2 linked regions of the Flavisolibacter tropicus genome follow. The protein of the gene in region 1 interacts with the protein of each later gene in a pairwise test. Links are inferred from orthologs where the notes say so. Each region holds a gene or a part of one and is shown on either strand. Other genes may lie near its edges. The genes, in order: eno and rpe.

What was found.
Region 2: the proteins of eno (region 1) and rpe interact in binary tests that used the Escherichia coli proteins (3 or more experiments, as listed by UniProt). The link is inferred for Flavisolibacter tropicus from one-to-one orthologs.

Annotation. Positions count from the first base shown.
Region 1 is NZ_CP011390.1:3,003,841-3,012,795, reverse strand. What follows is about bases 3,527-6,485. They hold eno (phosphopyruvate hydratase), read left to right. Parts: upstream 3,527-4,343; coding sequence 4,344-5,627; downstream 5,628-6,485. Other genes in these bases: SY85_RS12695 (GNAT family N-acetyltransferase), read left to right, coding at 5,730-6,347; SY85_RS12705 (hypothetical protein), read left to right, coding at 3,740-4,264. In the rest of the region: map (type I methionyl aminopeptidase), read left to right, coding at 1-427; SY85_RS12725 (Tim44 domain-containing protein), read left to right, coding at 512-1,252; SY85_RS12715 (response regulator), read left to right, coding at 2,112-2,522; gliding motility-associated ABC transporter ATP-binding subunit GldA, read left to right, coding at 2,592-3,509; SY85_RS12690 (FtsB family cell division protein), read left to right, coding at 6,796-7,113; SY85_RS12685 (hypothetical protein), read left to right, coding at 7,191-7,421; nth (endonuclease III), read left to right, coding at 7,616-8,278; SY85_RS12675 (hypothetical protein), read left to right, coding at 8,414-8,955. UniProt on the Escherichia coli protein: Catalyzes the reversible conversion of 2-phosphoglycerate (2-PG) into phosphoenolpyruvate (PEP). It is essential for the degradation of carbohydrates via glycolysis.
Region 2 is NZ_CP011390.1:1,710,211-1,719,067, reverse strand. The notes cover bases 3,458-6,318. They hold rpe (ribulose-phosphate 3-epimerase), read left to right. Parts: upstream 3,458-4,494; coding sequence 4,495-5,142; downstream 5,143-6,318. Other genes in these bases: SY85_RS07170 (TonB-dependent receptor), read left to right, coding at 5,946-6,318; SY85_RS25310 (hypothetical protein), read left to right, coding at 5,657-5,893; SY85_RS25315 (class I SAM-dependent methyltransferase), read left to right, coding at 5,147-5,596; SY85_RS07185 (MBL fold metallo-hydrolase), read left to right, coding at 3,458-4,311. In the rest of the region: SY85_RS07195 (TlpA family protein disulfide reductase), read left to right, coding at 1-412; SY85_RS07190 (APC family permease), read left to right, coding at 1,081-2,445; more of SY85_RS07185, read left to right, coding at 2,782-3,457; more of SY85_RS07170, read left to right, coding at 6,319-8,429. UniProt on the Escherichia coli protein: Catalyzes the reversible epimerization of D-ribulose 5-phosphate to D-xylulose 5-phosphate.

The sequences.
Region 1 (8,955 bases):
GAAAGATATTAACCAATACCAAAAACTGGTAGATGCTTCAAAAGAGATCTTGCATAAAGCCATCTATAACATAAAGGGTGGTGTTCGCATTTCAGACATAGGATATCTAATAGAAACGGAGGCAAAGAAGCGTGGTTACAAAGTAATTAAGAACCTGACAGGGCATGGAGTAGGCAGAAGTCTTCACGAAGAACCAAGCGAAATAGCCAATTACAAAGACCGGTTCAACCTGACAAGATTTAAGAAGAATGCTGTCGTTGCCATAGAGACTTTTATTGCTACCGCTTCAACGTATGCTGAAACCCTTAACGATGGTTGGACAATGGTTGGAAATAAAGGTGGCTTTATGGCACAGCATGAACATACTATTGTGGTTACAGACGGAAAGCCAATCATACTGACAGCGATGAACGGAATTTGGAATTGATAGCTGAGATAAAAACTCCCTCCTTCGCCAATGCATAAACTGTTTGTCTGCTGTAATCATGCCTTTTGAATAACTAACATCCATATGACTAACATGCTGAGAAATAAGAAAGCAGTACTTCTAACTATACTCTTAACCCTTTGTGTCTGCTTGCTTTTTGCAAGAGCAGGTGGGGGAGGCGGATCAGGTGGCTCAAGTAGTTCGGGCGGACACGGCCATGGAGGCGGAGGTGGACCGTTTGGTTTCATTGGATTAATTATTTGGGGGCTTTACACTGTTGTTCTTACAGTTGTACTCTTTTGGAAAAAGAAGTCTGCCTTAAAGGTGATAGCTGTAGCAAAAGATGATATTTGGAACCTGGAACACATGCAACAAACTGTGGAGAATACTTTCTATGCAATGCAGGATGCATGGATGGAAAGAGATCTACTCAAATTATCAAAGATTATTAGTTGTAGTTTCTACAATAACAATGATTGGCAGCTGCAAAATATGAAAGCCAATCATGAGAAAAATATTTTGGAAAACATCACCATTAGTTCCATTCAGATAATTTCTTGCAGGGACTACCGGGAAGATTACCTGGATACCTTTTCTGCATTCATCAAAGGAACGATGATCGACTATACTATCGACGATCGGAGTGGGGAAATTATAAAGGGTTCCAGCACAAATACGGAAAAGTTCAAAGATTTATACGTGTTCACCAGAGATGAAAATACTTGGGTATTAAATCAGATTGTGAACGATCCGGACCTGATTTCGGTTCTGGAAGCAACCAGCATCACAGAGGAAGAGCCGGCTAATGTCAATATTGGACTCTAGGTCTAAGGGGAAAAACTTCTTCCCCGTTGTGCGCTACTGAGTTGTTTATTTAAATCAAAGCGTAAAACATACTGTGGGAGCAAAAATATTCCTTTCAATTATTACTGCATTTCTGCTCATGCTTGCTGGGTATCTTATACTCACGGGTAAAAGAGCAGAAGGTTCTTACTATAGTGATACAGGTTGGATACAAAGTTCCTTCAATGGATACCTTTTGCTTATAGTTGCTTTGGGCTTTTGGGTTGCAACAGTTTATGTCTTTAGACGGAATAAAGGTAAATCGTAAAGTGTGATTGTTACTTTATGGGTAGTAATCCATCTGACACATGTTGTTTTATCCCATCATATGTTCTTCATAGTGTCTGTCTTGCCAAAAACCTCGAAAAGACGGAATGAAATTGATAAAGTAAAGGCCTTACGCAGACGTAAGGCCTTTTTTGTTAGTGTTTTTTACAAAGAAGATGGAATAAGTATGGGCGCTCTTTGAAAACCCATATGGCTACTGCATTTCCGGTCAGGAGAATTTTTAATAAATACGATACAGTAAATAAACATTTGCGTATTTCTACGTGCTATTTGTGCTGTAGTTTTTCGGCGGAAAAAAGTCAAATCCCCGCTTGTCTGGCCTTCTGGTGTGAAATAGCTTTGTGGTAGAAGTTGATTGATTACTTATCAATCCCAGTCCGATCCTAAAGAAAAACCACCCATTGAATAACACCGTTCCTTGAAAAACCAAACCAATCCAATATCAATCAACTTCTTTTTTTTTAACCTCCGTAAGCCTTCCGTCCTCTGTGTAAACTATAAAGCCAAGAAGCAACGATTTGATTAGCTAACCGAATGTTAAACACCTTTTTTTATGAGTGCTTTAAGTAGAGGGATGATACACAGAGTTTTAGTAGTAGACGACGATATAGATTGGCTGATGCTCTTAGAGCGTCGTTTAGCCAAGGAGGGCTATATTGTTGAAACAGCAGCCTCCTTGCCCGAGGCTGAGGAAATTATTGCCTCTTTTAACCCCCACCTGGTACTGCTGGACATTAACGTTAATGGCAACGATGGGCGACAGCTTTGCTGGAAACTAAAACATTCATCCGCTACAGTAGCTGTGAAAGTGGTGTTGATGTCGGGTTACGACTGCAGCACGGCCCGTGCTACTTTATTCGGAGCAGATGCTGTATTGGCCAAGCCAATTCCTTTAGAATTCTTATTGTTTAGCCTGCAACAACAGCTTGCACCCAGTAGCAGTCAATCCTTACGCACTACCTAGCCTTTTTTTAAAGATAAATTAGCCTTGGCTGCCCGCTATTGCTGCTGTATTTCTTTGTACGTTTGTTTTATGGCAATTGAAGTACGGCAGTTACTAAAGCAGTATGGTGAGCAAAAAGCGGTAAACCAGATTTCCTTTTCCGTTAACAAAGGCGAGATTGTGGGCTTCCTGGGACCAAACGGTGCGGGAAAGTCTACTACCATGAAAATGATCACAGGTTACCTGGAACCCGATGAAGGCCAGATTACTGTCAGCGGTATTGATGTGCGGAAAGATCCCCTGGCTGCCAAGAAAAAAATAGGCTACCTGCCGGAAAGCAATGCCCTGTACTACGATATGTATGTACGGGAATACCTGGGTTTTGTTGCTGATATGCATGCGGTGGAGCATAAAAAGCAGCGCATAGAAGAAGTTATTACATTAACCGGCTTAACACCAGAAAGCAATAAACGCATTGGACAACTGTCTAAAGGTTACAAGCAGCGAGTGGGTTTAGCGGCTGCCTTGATCCATGATCCAGAAGTATTGATCCTGGATGAGCCAACCAGTGGTCTGGATCCCAACCAGATCGTAGAGATCCGCAATGTCATTAAGGAGCAAGGCAAGGATAAGCTGGTACTTTTCTCCTCACATATTCTACAGGAAGTAGAAGCCATCTGCGACCGTGTGATCATCATCAATAAAGGACAGATTGTAGCTGATGACAAACTGGCCAATCTGCAAAAGCGCTCTCCGGTTATTGTGGTAAAAGTGGGCTTTGCCGAAGCGTTAGAGGCCGAGTGGCTAAAACGCCTGCCCGCCGTTCAAAATGTAGATAAAGTAAATACGCACAACTGGAATATACAGACGCTGGAGCCGGAAGCTGTACGAAAAGGGCTGTTGCAGCTGGCCCTTGAGCATAACCTTAATATTGTTTCCTTGCAAACCCAAAGCGAAAGCCTGGAAGATATCTTCCGCTCGCTTACCACAGTGCCATCACCATCATAATCACAGCAAACAACACTGTTTCCCTATCGTACAATTAATGCTACTTGTGTATAAAAGCAATACATATCTCATTTTGTTCCATGTGCAATTATCTAAAGGATTAAGGGGGCTATGTAATGCCTTTTTTCTTTAGTGACCTTACTATCATTTTACCTATATGGAAATAGGATAGAGAAAGCAAGTCCGGTGAAGTACTGATCTTTACTCGCGATTTAAACCCCTTGTATGTCATGTTACGAACCCGGAGTAGAATAATTCTCATTATTGCAAAGATTGTTGGTATTGTATTGTTAGGTGTGGCTGCCAGTCTTGGACAGGAAGCCTGTGATATAAAATCAGTGGGCCCGAAAGATGTATTTACCATATCAGGCCGCGTACGGTTTGCTGAAAAAACAGGAGAGGGCCTATGGCGGCCCAAAAAACAAGTACTGGTGCAGGTGGAAAATTATCCCACCTATTTCCTGGTGGATACCAAATCTCCTTCTTTATCAGAAACGTATTTCAATAGCTTAGTAAAAGCTACAGATACCGCTCGTATAGCAATTCATAAAGATCAATTGGCTTACTTGTACACGCCTTCCACCGTACGATTGTATGGGCTTGTATTAAATAATGGAACAGAAGTTTATACGTTCAACGATGCTTTTAGCCGCGACAAAAAAGAGCGCATGTGGTTATATGTGAAGGCTGGTATTTGCTTGTTAGGCGGGTTGGTTCTTTTGATTTTTCCAAGGAAGTCACTGATAAAAGAATAAGGGCAGTCCGTCCACTCTCACTATCTTAGCACCTCCAAAACAGAATTCTTTTTACAACTATAAACCAATCAACGAAGTCATGAGTTACATAGCTGAGATTTTCGCCAGACAAATATTGGATAGCCGTGGTAATCCTACTGTAGAGGTAGATGTTATAACAGATGATGGGGCAATGGGCCGTGCTGCTGTTCCTAGTGGTGCTAGTACAGGTATACATGAAGCCGTAGAGCTGCGTGATGGCGATAAAAGCCAATACTTGGGTAAAGGGGTATTGAAAGCCGTGGATAACGTAAATAAAGCCATAGCACCAGAGCTGGTAGGTTACGATGTAGCCGATCAAACAGGTATCGATCAGTTAATGATTGAGTTAGATGGTACTGAAAATAAAGGCAAATTGGGTGCAAACGCGTTGTTGGCCGTAAGTATGGCGGTAGCCAAAGCGGCTGCAGAAGAAGCGGGTCTGCCTCTGTTCCGTTATGTTGGTGGTACCAATGCTAAAACATTGCCTGTGCCTATGATGAACATCCTGAATGGTGGTGCACATGCTGATAATAAAATTGACTTCCAGGAGTTCATGGTTATGCCTACTGGCGCTTCTACTTTCAGTGAAGGCTTACGTTGGGGTGTTGAGATCTTCCATGCATTGAAGACAGTATTGAAGAAGAAAGGTTATAGCACCAACGTAGGTGACGAAGGTGGCTTTGCACCAAATATTGGTTCAAACGAAGAAGCTATTGAAACGGTATTGGAGGCTATCAATGCTGCTGGCTTTAAAGCAGGTTCTCAGGTGTTCATTGCAATGGATGCGGCTAACAGCGAGTTGTATAAAGATGGCAAGTATATCTTCCATAAAAGCGATGGTAAGAAATTAAGCTCTGATGAATTAGTAAAATACTGGGAGAACTGGGTGAATCAATATCCTATCATCTCCATTGAAGATGGTATGGCTGAAGATGATTGGGAAGGTTGGAAAGCATTGACACAAGCTATCGGTAACCGTTGCCAGCTAGTGGGTGATGATTTGTTTGTAACAAACGTTAGCCGCTTACAGCAAGGTATTGATAAGCATATTGGTAATGGCTTGCTGGTAAAAGTAAACCAGATTGGTACCATCACTGAAACGATCAATGCCGTAACGCTGGCACAGCACAATGGTTATAACACCATCATGAGCCATCGTAGTGGTGAAACAGAAGATACTACTATTGCTGACCTGGCAGTAGCCTTGAACTGCGGACAGATCAAAACGGGTTCTGCCAGCCGTACCGACCGTATGGCTAAATACAACCAATTGATCCGTATTGAGGAGCTGTTAGGCGCTTCTGCTTACTATCCAGGTGCTAAGCTGAAGTTTGGTAAGTAAGTAATACGTTATCCATAATACCCTTTCACATTTGATCTTTCTGCTCTTCTTTAGAAGGGAATAGAAAGTGCAAAGAGTGAAAGGGTTTTTTATTTTTACAATATGGCGATACTACCCATTGATATTACCCGCTTAAAAGGAACACATATCTATTTAGAGTTGTTACGTCCGGATCATATTGAGGTATTGAAAGAGTTGGCACGTGACGAGCGTTTGTGGGAGTTTACCAAAACCTTGCTCATTAACGATACCTACAACGAGCAGTTCCAAACCTATATCACTACTGCATTGGATCCTACGGCAGTAGAAGGACAACAAGCCTTTGTTATTCGCGCTACGGCCGATGATAGCATTATTGGTATGACACGCTATTATGCAATTACACCAAAGGATAAGCGGCTGGCCATTGGGTATACCTGGTATATTCCGGCTGTATGGGGTGGTCCGCATAACAAGGAGTGTAAATTGCTGTTATTGCAGTACGCCTTTGAAATAGTAGGATTTCAGCGGGTTGAATTCCATATAGCGCATCAAAATGTTCGTTCGCAAAAAGCGGTAGAAAAGATTGGTGGTGTGAAAGAAGGTGTGTTACGCAAATATGCCATTCGCCCAGACGGCTCTATACGAGATACTGTGATCTATAGCATCATTGATGAGGAGTGGCCGGAAAAGAAGCAGCGGCTGTTAGATATGGTGAAAAGCTATCAGCAATTAGTGTAGTTGGTAGTTAATAGTTGGCAGTGGACTGTCGTCTGTTGACCGTTGACTATCATCATAACCCATTCCAACAGTTGATCTTAGTTTATTTTTTTACGTTTCATATTTCGCCTTTCACGGTTAAGTACCATTCCTGCTGTTGACTGTCGTCTATTGACCATGGACTATCTCTCACGTTTCACAAATATTCGGTCCCATTGTTGACTTTCCTTTTTTTGATCATAGTCAAACTTTGCCAATAACCCTCGCAACTTATTGCTTATGAATCCTCATTCCTGAACATTGATCGTTAAATATTCAGTGTTGAACATTCCTCTCTCTCAATTCCCAATTCCTCCTAACCTGTCAACTTAAATCAGCCATTCCTCCTATTCTCCTTTCTCTTTTTCTCTTAGCTTTCTTTTTTCCTCTTAGCCTTGTATCTTCGCCTTCAATTCTCTGCTCCAAGGCTATGAAAATACTTCGTATCATTCCTGCTTTTTTGCGCAATAAGTTCCTGGTGGCAACAGTTGCCTTTGTCGTTTGGATACTTTTTTTTGACAAAAACGATCTGTTTGCACAATTGGAGCGTCGCCACGAGTTGCATGAGCTGGACAAAAGCAAGGATTATTTTACGGAGCAAATTGAGCAGGAGCGACACTTTTCTGAAGAGCTGAAAAACAATCCCGCCACTATTGAAAAATTTGCCCGCGAAAAGTACTTTATGAAGCGCGATGGTGAAGACTTGTTTCTGATAGAACCTGCTGAGAGCAATACAAAAGACAAATAAGTAGGTACACAATAACTTACTTTATAGTGCGTTTAAGTAGCAACAACATCACAAGCCACCGTATATAAAGAGGAGTTATGAATAATTACACGCCAGAGGATTTGCTGCAATATCTCTACAATGAAGTGGACAGTGTCACGCGGCTAGACATGGAAGAAGCATTGGAAAATGATTGGACGCTTCGTGAAAAATTAGGTGTCCTGAAAGCTTCTCATCAGCGTTTAAATTCACTAATGGAACAACCCCGAACAGAAGCCGTTTTGAATGTTTTAAAATATGCGACTTGTACACAAAAGATGGGCTGTTAAACACACACGTACATATAGAATAGGGGTAAGAAAAGAGGGGTAACGAATGTGTTGTTATATTACACATTTTACTCAATGACTTCATTGATTCTCGTCGCGGTTATACCAATAAGCTTTTTACTAGTAATCGTTAACTGTTAACTGCGGACTGTTGACTATTGCCTGTTAACTTCCCTACCTTTGCGGCAACTTTTATGAACCGTAAGGATCGCTTTCAATTCTGTATCAATTATTTCCAGGAAGTAATGCCGGCACCGGAAACGGAGCTGCATTTTACTAACACCTATCAGTTATTGGTAGCGGTAATTTTGTCGGCTCAATGTACAGACAAGCGCGTGAATATGCACACGCCGGCTCTTTTTGAAAAATACCCGGATATTCCTTCATTGGCTGCAGCCAATTATGATGATGTGTTTGCCCTGGTAAAAAGCATTTCTTTTCCTGGCAATAAAAGCCGTCACCTGTTGGGCATGGCTAAGCTGGTTATTGAAAAATTCAATGGTGAAATACCAATGACTGTAGAGGAATTGGTACAGCTGCCAGGTGTAGGCCGTAAAACGGCCAATGTTATCACTTCTGTGGTTGATAATCAGCCCAATATGGCGGTAGATACGCATGTGCACCGGGTATCGGCACGTATTGGTTTAACTGTAAATGCCAAAACACCGTTGCAAACCGAGCTTCAGTTAATGAAGTATGTTCCAGCAGAGGTCGTACCTAAGTTTCATCATTGGCTGATCTTGCACGGGCGCTATACCTGCATAGCCCGTAAACCCAAATGTGAGCAATGTGGATTACAGCCCGTTTGTGTTTATTTTCAAAAGGTTATGCGTAAGCAGATCACTCCTGCCTCCTGATTTGCCCTTTTTTCCCTAAATAATGTTGATTTAACGCTGAGTTGCCGTTTTTGGCGTGGCGGTTGTTTTGCATAGGTAAGCATGCAAGACGGTTGCGTCTGCATTGTTTTCCGTACATATACAAGCGTATCACAAATGGTAAACACAAACTATAATTTTAATAGCGTACTTTCTCTGAAGCCCTTGATTACAGTGCTCAAGAGAATGATTGCTGAAGGGAAGCTAGGTGCTAAAAGACTATATCAGGGCATCATAAATGATATAGAAGCCAATCCGGTGCTCTTAGAGCCTATTGATGACGAAACAGTATTGCAAGAACATTATGAGCTGATTGAAACCCTGCTATCTACCATCTTTACGCCTAGCACGGGTGCTATGGAGGGTATGTATGCCATTGCTTTTCCTTTTCGTTCTGAAACGGTTTATACGTCACCCTCGTTCAAGGAGCAGTTCCTGCCCAACGACTCACGGGAAATTGTGGTACCTGACAACCGCACCAATTATAGCATAGCCAAAGCCTCGTTGAACCTTGCCTATAACCTGATCATGCGCAAGTTCTATTCCTGGGATGTGGCGGCTATTGCCACTTCTGTGCATACCTTTCCTGATAAGGAAACCGGTCTGACAAAATACCTGGAGCTGCGATTGAATGCGCAGTTTGTTGATGTGAATCTGGA
Region 2 (8,857 bases), 1.3 Mb from region 1 along the record:
TGGAACGACGGCTGCTGATCTTGTTTTAAATGACAGCAAAGGCAATAAAATTAAACTTAGCAGTTTGCGTGGAAAAATTATATTCATAGACGTCTGGGCCACCTGGTGTAGTCCTTGTATCAAAGAGCAACCTTATCTGGACTCACTAATCAATCGATTTAAAGACCATTCGGATATAGCTTTTGTGTCTTTGTCGATTGATAGGAATGAAGCCGATTGGTTAAATTATATTAGTAAACACCAGCTTTCTGGTATTCAATGGAGTGGAGATATATCAACATTAGCACCTTATCAAGTATCAGAGATTCCAAGAACTATCTTAATTGATCAGAACTTTAAGATTTATGCGATGAGAGGACCTATGCCTTCCAGTGCTGAAGCGCTACAGCTCATTGAAAAAATGCTTCAGTAATATATATCCATTTGGGGTAGAAATGGTATCCCAATTTAAGTAACTGAGCTTATGTAATACGGTACTAGAAGCGATACGACTTATTCTGACAGACGCTAAACATCTGGTGTAGCTGCTTGTATTTTTTATGTTTGGTGCAATAAGGTAGTTAGAAGATAATGGGCCTTTGAACACTCTTGCTTCAAAACGTAATTCATTACGTAGGTATCACCTTCAAGCTAAGTTTAGTAGGCTATCTGGCTAACAAAAACCTATAAAATACTTTTATGTCTTTCTTTTTTTATAAACAGCCAGGCACAATGGATTGTGGTCCCACCTGCTTACGCATGGTAGCAACAAACCAATGCCATTTAGGCAATTAAGGACTAGGAGCTTTAAGGCCAACTTTAAGTTGCCTGGCACAAACAAATAAAATAAACCCCGCTTCGGCGGGGTTTATTTATAACAGATACTTCCTTTTTTGAAACATGTAAGGGCTTAAAAAAGGAGAGACACAATCAGGCTAGCCAGTTATGACTTTTTGAAACCTTTAAAATGCCCGTAATCAATTGCCTAAAAGGTTAGTATAAGTTTTAAGCGTTTACTATCTTTAATCTAACATAAATAAATATCCTATTTCTTGCCAGCTCCTAGCTCTACTGATTAGCACATTTTCTTAAACAATAATTATGGCTGTTAATAAGCCTCTTCATTCAGTAGGGTTAAAGAAAGCCTTAGGCGTTGCTTTTGGGATTGCTATTGTTACAGGTGGTACTATAGGTGTGGGTATTCTGCGTACTCCCGGTATTATTGCAGCTTTATTACCAAACGCTATTCTCATTTTGTTATGCTGGACAGGTATTGGCCTGTATATATTGCTTTCGGCTAGTTCGTATGCCGAATTGACCACAATGTTTCCCAAAGCCGGAGGTGCTTATAATTACATTAAAAGAGCCTTTGGGAATTATGCAGGTTTCATTAGTGGCTGGTTTGATTTTTTTTGCAATGCTATAGCACCAGCTTATTTCTGTATTGTTTTAAGTGAATACAGTGTTTTATTATTCCCAGCACTTCGTCCTTTTACTACGTTAGTTGCGCTTTCATTTTTAACCCTATTTACGTTGATTAATCTGCCCGGGGTAAAAAGCGGAAGTGTAATCCAACAAATAACCAGTGCCATTAAAATACTGCTTTTTCTAGTGTTGATAGGAGGGTGTTTTATCAGTGAACCCGCTAAGCATTTACCAGCCGTAGAGCATTCGATAATACAAGGAGGATTTGTGATTGGAATATTCAGATCCTTACAATTAATTATGGGTGCCTACGATGGATGGATGTCTGTTTCGTATTTCTCAGAAGAAGATCAAAATCCATCTAAAAACATTCCTAAGTCATACCTCATTGGTGCTTTAACCATAGCCTTAATATATATAATGATCAATGCGGCTATTTTGTATGTTTTGCCTGTAAAAGCCATTGCGAACTCGCCTTTGGCTGCAGCAGATGCAGCTGCTATTGCTTTTGGTAGCTGGAGTACTGACTTTATTATCATTATATCAATGCTGTCTTTGGTCAGCATATTGAATGCCTATATGATGATTCCTTCGCGAATATTATTTGGATTAAGCAGGGATGGGTTTTTCATCAAGCAAGGCCAGATTGTAAACAAAGGAGGATCTCCTTATTTTTCAATGTTGCTTTGTTACATTTTAGCAACCGCCTTAATAGCTGTAGGTTCCTTTGATCTACTTTTTTCTCTTGGGGCATTTTTCATGACCATTGTAACAACCTTTGCTTTTGCTTCACTAATTCGATTGCGACAAAATGAGCCAACTTTAAATCGCCCTTACAAGGCCTGGGGGTATCCATATGCTTCTTATTTTCTTGTTTTGGTAACATTGGCATTGATGGTTGGCTTTGCCGTTAGTGATCAAATAAGCTTACTGGTTACACTTGGGATAATAGCCTGTTCATATCCAGCTTTTAAAATGTTCGTATCCTCTAAGGATGAACGCCGAGAGGATGCTGAGCCCAAAGTGATTCCAAATGTTTGATATAAATTCCGGGAAGCTTGAAGAATGGCATTCTAGAAATTCTTTCTTTATAGTACAAAAGCCTGCATTTTAACTGACAGCCATGTATGTATGCAAGAAACGATCCCATTCCGGCGATACATGTGCGATTATTTAAGAATACAGTTGAAACAACGTATATGTCATTTCAACTGTTATAGTTTCTTAAATCTAAGCCACTTATTATTTTTATTTATGATGCATTTGGTGTGACATTATTAAATCATACATATTAACTGGTTAATCATTTCATCGCTTTGTGCAGTTGGTAAAGGTGCTGCATCATTACCCTATCTGTTTTCTTTAAACCAAGCCAATATGAGAAATGTATTCTTGTTATTTTTTGTTTTAGTTTTCTGTTTGTCAATAGGCGTTCGTGCGCAAGCACCTGATTATTATTTGCCTGCTTTTACGAAGGCTATATCCTTAGTGGTTGATGGTATGAAGGCATTGGGTGGTGAGGAGAATACCAAAAACATAAAATATCTATATATAGACTATACTGGCCAGAAATATATGGATGGCCAAAGTGTAAGTTTTAATAAAGACAATGTTAGTTTGCCTTTTCAAAACACAGTTGTTGTAGATTTTGAAAAAGATAGGGTTGTCAATGAAGTTGTCAATCGTTTTTTAGGTGGGTATATTTTTCATTTCAGAAGTGTATATACTGATTCAAGTGCCTTTAGTTATGAAGTGCCACAAATGAGGTTCTCTGGCGTAACTAATTTATCATTGGCAGATAAGAATGTTGTGAAGAATGATGTCATTCTGCGAAACCTACCCAATTACTTACTTAAGGCAGCTCTGGATAAGAAACTTACTTTACGATATCTTGGTTTAAAAGAAGAGGGCGGTGAGAATTATGAAGTTGTTGCCTTTCCTTATAATACAACACTCACTCTGGATCTATACTTTGATCCCTCGTCAAAACTGCTTAAGAAGTTTGAGTTTTTTACTGATAATATCATACATGGGAATCAGCGATTGAGTTATCAGTTTTCGGATTATAAAGACTTCAATGGAGTTCTCTTCCCTCAAGTAAAAACAGTAACCAGTAATGGTAAACTTGTTCGGAAGGAATTTGCCAGTACCATTATCATTAATGAGCGGAAAGGAGAAGCGTTATTTGTTAAGCCGGTTCAATATGGGGCGAGTGAAATACTTCCTTTTGCTACTAAAGAGATTGGAAAAAATATCTTTATGTTAGAAGGCCTAAGTGGTTATAATCCTTTGATCTTAAATTTTAAAGATCATTTGGTTCTAGTAGAAGCTCCTGCAGCGGCCCAAGAAGCAATAGCAATTGCCGAAAAGAAATTTCCCGGAAAGCCCATTAAAAATGTTGTTATCACCCATTATCATGAAGACCATGCGGGGCGGCTGGATTGCTTTATTAAAAAGGATATTCCCATTATCACGACCCCTGATAATGTTAGTTACATAAGACATTTAACCCAGGCGCAACATTCTTTGTTTGCCTTGGGTATTGAAAATAAAAAGCCTGTTGTAGAAACATTTGTTGGAAGCAAAACCTTGCAAGATGATAGTTTGCAGGTACAATTAATCGATTTTGGACCTAATAGTCATGCGCAAGAACTTTTGGTTTTATACTTCCCTAAAGAAAAGATACTCTACCAGGCGGATTTGCTAATTTCTACTGATAAGGGTGGTTTGGTAAAACCGCTGATACCGGTAAATTTTGAATTGTATCAGCAAATCAAGAAGCATAAGCTTAAAGTAGAAACGATTTATGGTGTTCATTGGAAGGCGGTGAAGTTTGCCGATTTTGAAAATGCAATAAAAGCGCAAACTCCTCAGGCTAAAATCAATTCTGAAAATACGCGCTCATAAGGGGGTATTTGATTTATAAGATGGTAAACTAGAGCGCCATATGTAAGTAAATTGTTAACAGGGTGACTTTAATTCACTACCGTACTGTTATCAGAAAGCAAACTTTAAGCGTGAGAAAAGAATAAATGCGTCTTTCTATTTGAGGTTTGACTAACTTGCCGCCGCAAATTAATACGCTTCATTATGGCTTTGATAGCACCCTCTTTATTGTCTGCCAATTTCTTAAACTTAGCGGCTGATTGTGAAATGTTGAATAAAAGTGAGGCCGATTGGTTTCACCTAGATGTAATGGATGGACGTTTTGTTCCAAACATCTCTTTCGGTTTGCCTGTAATTGAGCATATACGCAAAACCACTACAAAAGTTTGTGATGTGCACCTGATGATTCTAGAGCCAGGTACCTATGCTGAGGCTTTCAAAAATGCCGGTGCAGATATCTTAACAGTTCATATTGAAGCTTGTACTCACCTGCACCGTAATATTCAGCAGATCAAATCCTTAGGTATGCAGGCTGGTGTGGCTGTAAATCCGCATACGCCGGTATCGTTTTTACAAGATATCATTGCTGATATTGATGTAGTATGTTTAATGAGTGTGAATCCCGGATTTGGTGGACAGAAGTTTATTCCACACACCTTGACCAAGATCAAAGAACTTCGCCGTATGATTGATGAGAAAGGCGCGAATGTGAAGATTGAAATTGATGGCGGTGTTACCTTAGAAAACGCTAAATCCATTATAGAAGCGGGGGCCGATGTGTTGGTTGCCGGAAATACTGTATTTAAATCAGCTAATCCAACCGAAACCATCGCTCAGCTGAAAAAGATATAAGGCCATGGCCAAGGACCTCTTTTCTGAACGAGCCAATTTGTATGCGCAATACCGGCCTACTTATCCGGAGGCGTTATTTGAGTACATTTTGTCTTTTGTACAGGAAAGAAAGGTGGCGTGGGACTGTGCTACAGGTAATGGCCAGGCGGCAGTGCGCCTGGCCAATTATTTTGAAAGGGTAGAAGCTACTGACATCAGTGAAGCCCAATTGCAGAACGCTGTTCCTAAAGAAAATATCCATTACCAGATAAGTACGGCGGAAACAACTCCTTTTACCGATAATACATTTGACTTAATAACAGTAGCTACCGCTTATCACTGGCTCAATTGGGATGTCTTCTTTAAAGAAGCTACCCGTGTGGGTAAACAGGGCTGTGTAGTAGCTGCCTGGGCTACCTATACCATGCGCATGCCAGATGATGCCTTGCAACAGTTATACTTTCAGTTTTATTGAGAGATTGTTGGTCCCTATTGGGACCCAGAACGCCGTTATGTAGACGAGCAATACCAAACGGTGGATTTTAGCTTTCAGCCTTTACCTATTCAAAACTTTGAGATAGAGCTGGAGTGGACCAAGCAACAGTTTAAAGGTTACCTTGAAACCTGGTCGGCCACCCAGAAATATACTAAGGCAAATGGCGTATCACCCCTAAGCATTATTGAAGAAAGACTGAATACACTTTGGGGAGATGAAGAGAAAATGAAACTAGCCATCCCTCTCTGTTTGCGTATAGGTAGGGTTGTAAAATAAACCGCCAGCTTAGCTTGAAAGAATTATTTTAGAGCCCAAATACTTGAAGCTAGTGAGTTGCCGTTCACTTTTATTCCTATCCTTTTGCTTACTATTCTCCCTGCTTACCGTTGCCCAAAGAAACCGGGCCACTATCAGTGGTAAAGTGCTGGATGAAAGCGAAAAGCCATTGCCCCATGTTTCCGTAATTGTATTGGGGCAGCAAAATGGTATTGCTACTAACGATAGCGGGGCTTTCAGTATTAAGGTGCCGGCTGATAAAGCCATTGCTTTAGTTTTTTCCTACACTGGTTATAAAACAGTACAACAAAACTTTTTATTGAATGAAGGAGAGCAAGAGATAGTTACTATCCGAATGGAGGCTGGGGGCCAATCCTTGCAGGAAGTAGTGGTTACCGACCAGCGGACGCGAACGGAGGCTGGATTGATAAAGCCTAATCCTAAAAATATATTGAATCTGCCTTCTCCCGTAGTAGGAGTGGAGAGCATGATCAAAGTGATTGTGGGATCTAATAACGAACTGACTTCGCAATACAATGTACGTGGCGGTAGCTATGATGAGAACCTGGTTTATGTAAACGACTTTGAGATCTATAGACCTTATTTAGTACGCAGCGGACAGCAGGAAGGATTAAGCTTTATCAATCCTGAAATGGTACGCAACATTAATTTCTATAATGGCGGATACCAAGCGCGTTATGGCGATAAAATGAGCTCTGTGTTGGATGTTCAGTACAATAAGCCACGAGCTTTTGGAGGTTCGGCCTATATCAGTATCCTGGAGCAAAGTTTCCATTTAGAAGGGGTTACAAATAAGAACCGGCTTTCTTATTTGATTGGTGTTCGTAATCGGAGCAATCGCAACTTGCTTAGCAGACAAGAAACGCAAGGCAGTTATGTGCCGTCATCATCCGATATTCAAGCACTAATCAACTACCAGTGGAATGCCAAATGGCAGACAGAAATATTGGGAAACCTTTCTCAAACCAAGTTCCGCTTATCACCTCAATACAGCCAGCTTACATCCTCGGTTTTCTCCCCCTACTTTACGGCCAACCTGGGAATGGATATTTTTTTTGAAGGACGTGAACGGGATGCCTATAGTACGCAAATGCTTGGCGTTTCAACTACCTATCAGCCCAATCGATCAATACGCTTGAAGTTCCTGGGGTCTCGTTTTCAGAATAATGAAGAAGAGAATATTGATATTGCTGGCGCTTATTTGTTTGGGGATCGTGATTTTGACAAATCCAGTAATTCCTTTGGTTTAATTGTAAACCCTCTTGGTGCTGGGGTGTTTCAGAATTATGCACGCAATGATCTAAAGATCACCGATTATAATCTTTCGCATAAAGGCAGTTGGGATAGAGGACGACATATAGTACAGTGGGGAGCGGGATATGATAGAACCGCAATTCAAGATCAATTGCATGAATTTGAAATGCAGGATTCTGGCGGTTACTCTTTACCCTATAACCCAGATGAATTACGGCTTAGTAAGTTTATTTATTCGCAAGCTGATTTGAATGTAAATCGCCTCAATGGTTATATTCAAGACAATATTGCTTTTAGAGATTCTGCTCGTGCAATTACGCTACAGGCGGGAGTGCGGTTTAACTATAATGATCTGAATAATGAACTTCTAATAGCGCCTCGTATGGGCGCTTCGTGGAAGCCAAATTGGAAGCGCGATATTGTTTTCCGTGCAGCAGCTGGAGCATACCATCAGCCTCCTTTCTATAGGGAACTACGCAGATATGATGGAACGCTGAACACTGATGTGAAAGCACAGCGTAGCTGGCAGGGAGTAGCGGGCTTAGATTATAATTTCATTGGTTTGCGCCGCCCGCTGCGCTTAACAGCAGAAGCCTATTATAAGTACATGACCAATGTAGTACCTTATGATATTGACAATGTACGCCTGCGTTATTTTGGTGAGAACATGGCTAAGGCCTATGCTGCCGGTGTAGAGATGCGTTTGTTTGGCGAATTAGTAAAAGATGCCGAGAGTTGGGTGAGCATAGGGTTGATGAAAACCAAGGAAGATTTAGAGGGAGATGTATATAAAGAATATACGCTGGATGAAAACCATAAACCAATTGATAGTACAACGGTAGAAGGGGGATGGTTCCGTCGCCCTACGGACAGGCTCATAACAGTAGGTCTTTTCTTTCAAGACTATTTATCTACCAATAAAAACTTCAAGGTGTATTTAAGTACGCTTTACGGTAGTAATCTTCCCTATAATATTCCGGGTAGTATCAAGTACCGGAATGCACTTTATATACAACCATACATACGCGCTGATATTGGCTTTAGTGCTTTGCTTTTGGATGGCGATAAAACTGCCCGCCGTAGCCACAGTCCTTTCCACAATTTTGAAAATATCTGGGCCAGCTTAGAAGTATTTAACCTTATTGATCGCCCCAACACTATTTCCTATCTGTTGGTAAAAGACTTTGCCAATAATACATTCACTATGCCCAACCGCTTAACGCCAAGGTTATTGAACTTTAAGATTGTGGCGCGTTGGTAGATGGCAGTTGACAGGTTAACAAGTTGATAGGTTGACAAGGGGAAGAATAATGAACAAGGAAGGATGAAGGAAGAAGTGGAGGAAAGGCACAAGGGGCAAGAAACAAGGAACAAGAAAGGAAATGTTCAATGCTCAATTTTCAATGTTCAAGGCAGTAGAACTTGCTCTATAGGGGCTGGTTTGTATCTTTAGGGTCTTCTCTTTTAGGGCATCCGCAGCCCTTCTTATTATACTTTTCTTTACTATTTCTTATGAGTTTATAACGGTGCGTAGATAGCCTGATACGCGTCAAGGTACGGGTGAGGTACGCCCAAGATAGGGGTGAGGTACGGGTGAGGTACGGGTGAACCTACAGGCTACCATGACGTTACTATGGCTTTACATAGGCTTTACTATGAAGAAGCAGTGAAGTGGCTGTGAAGTAATAT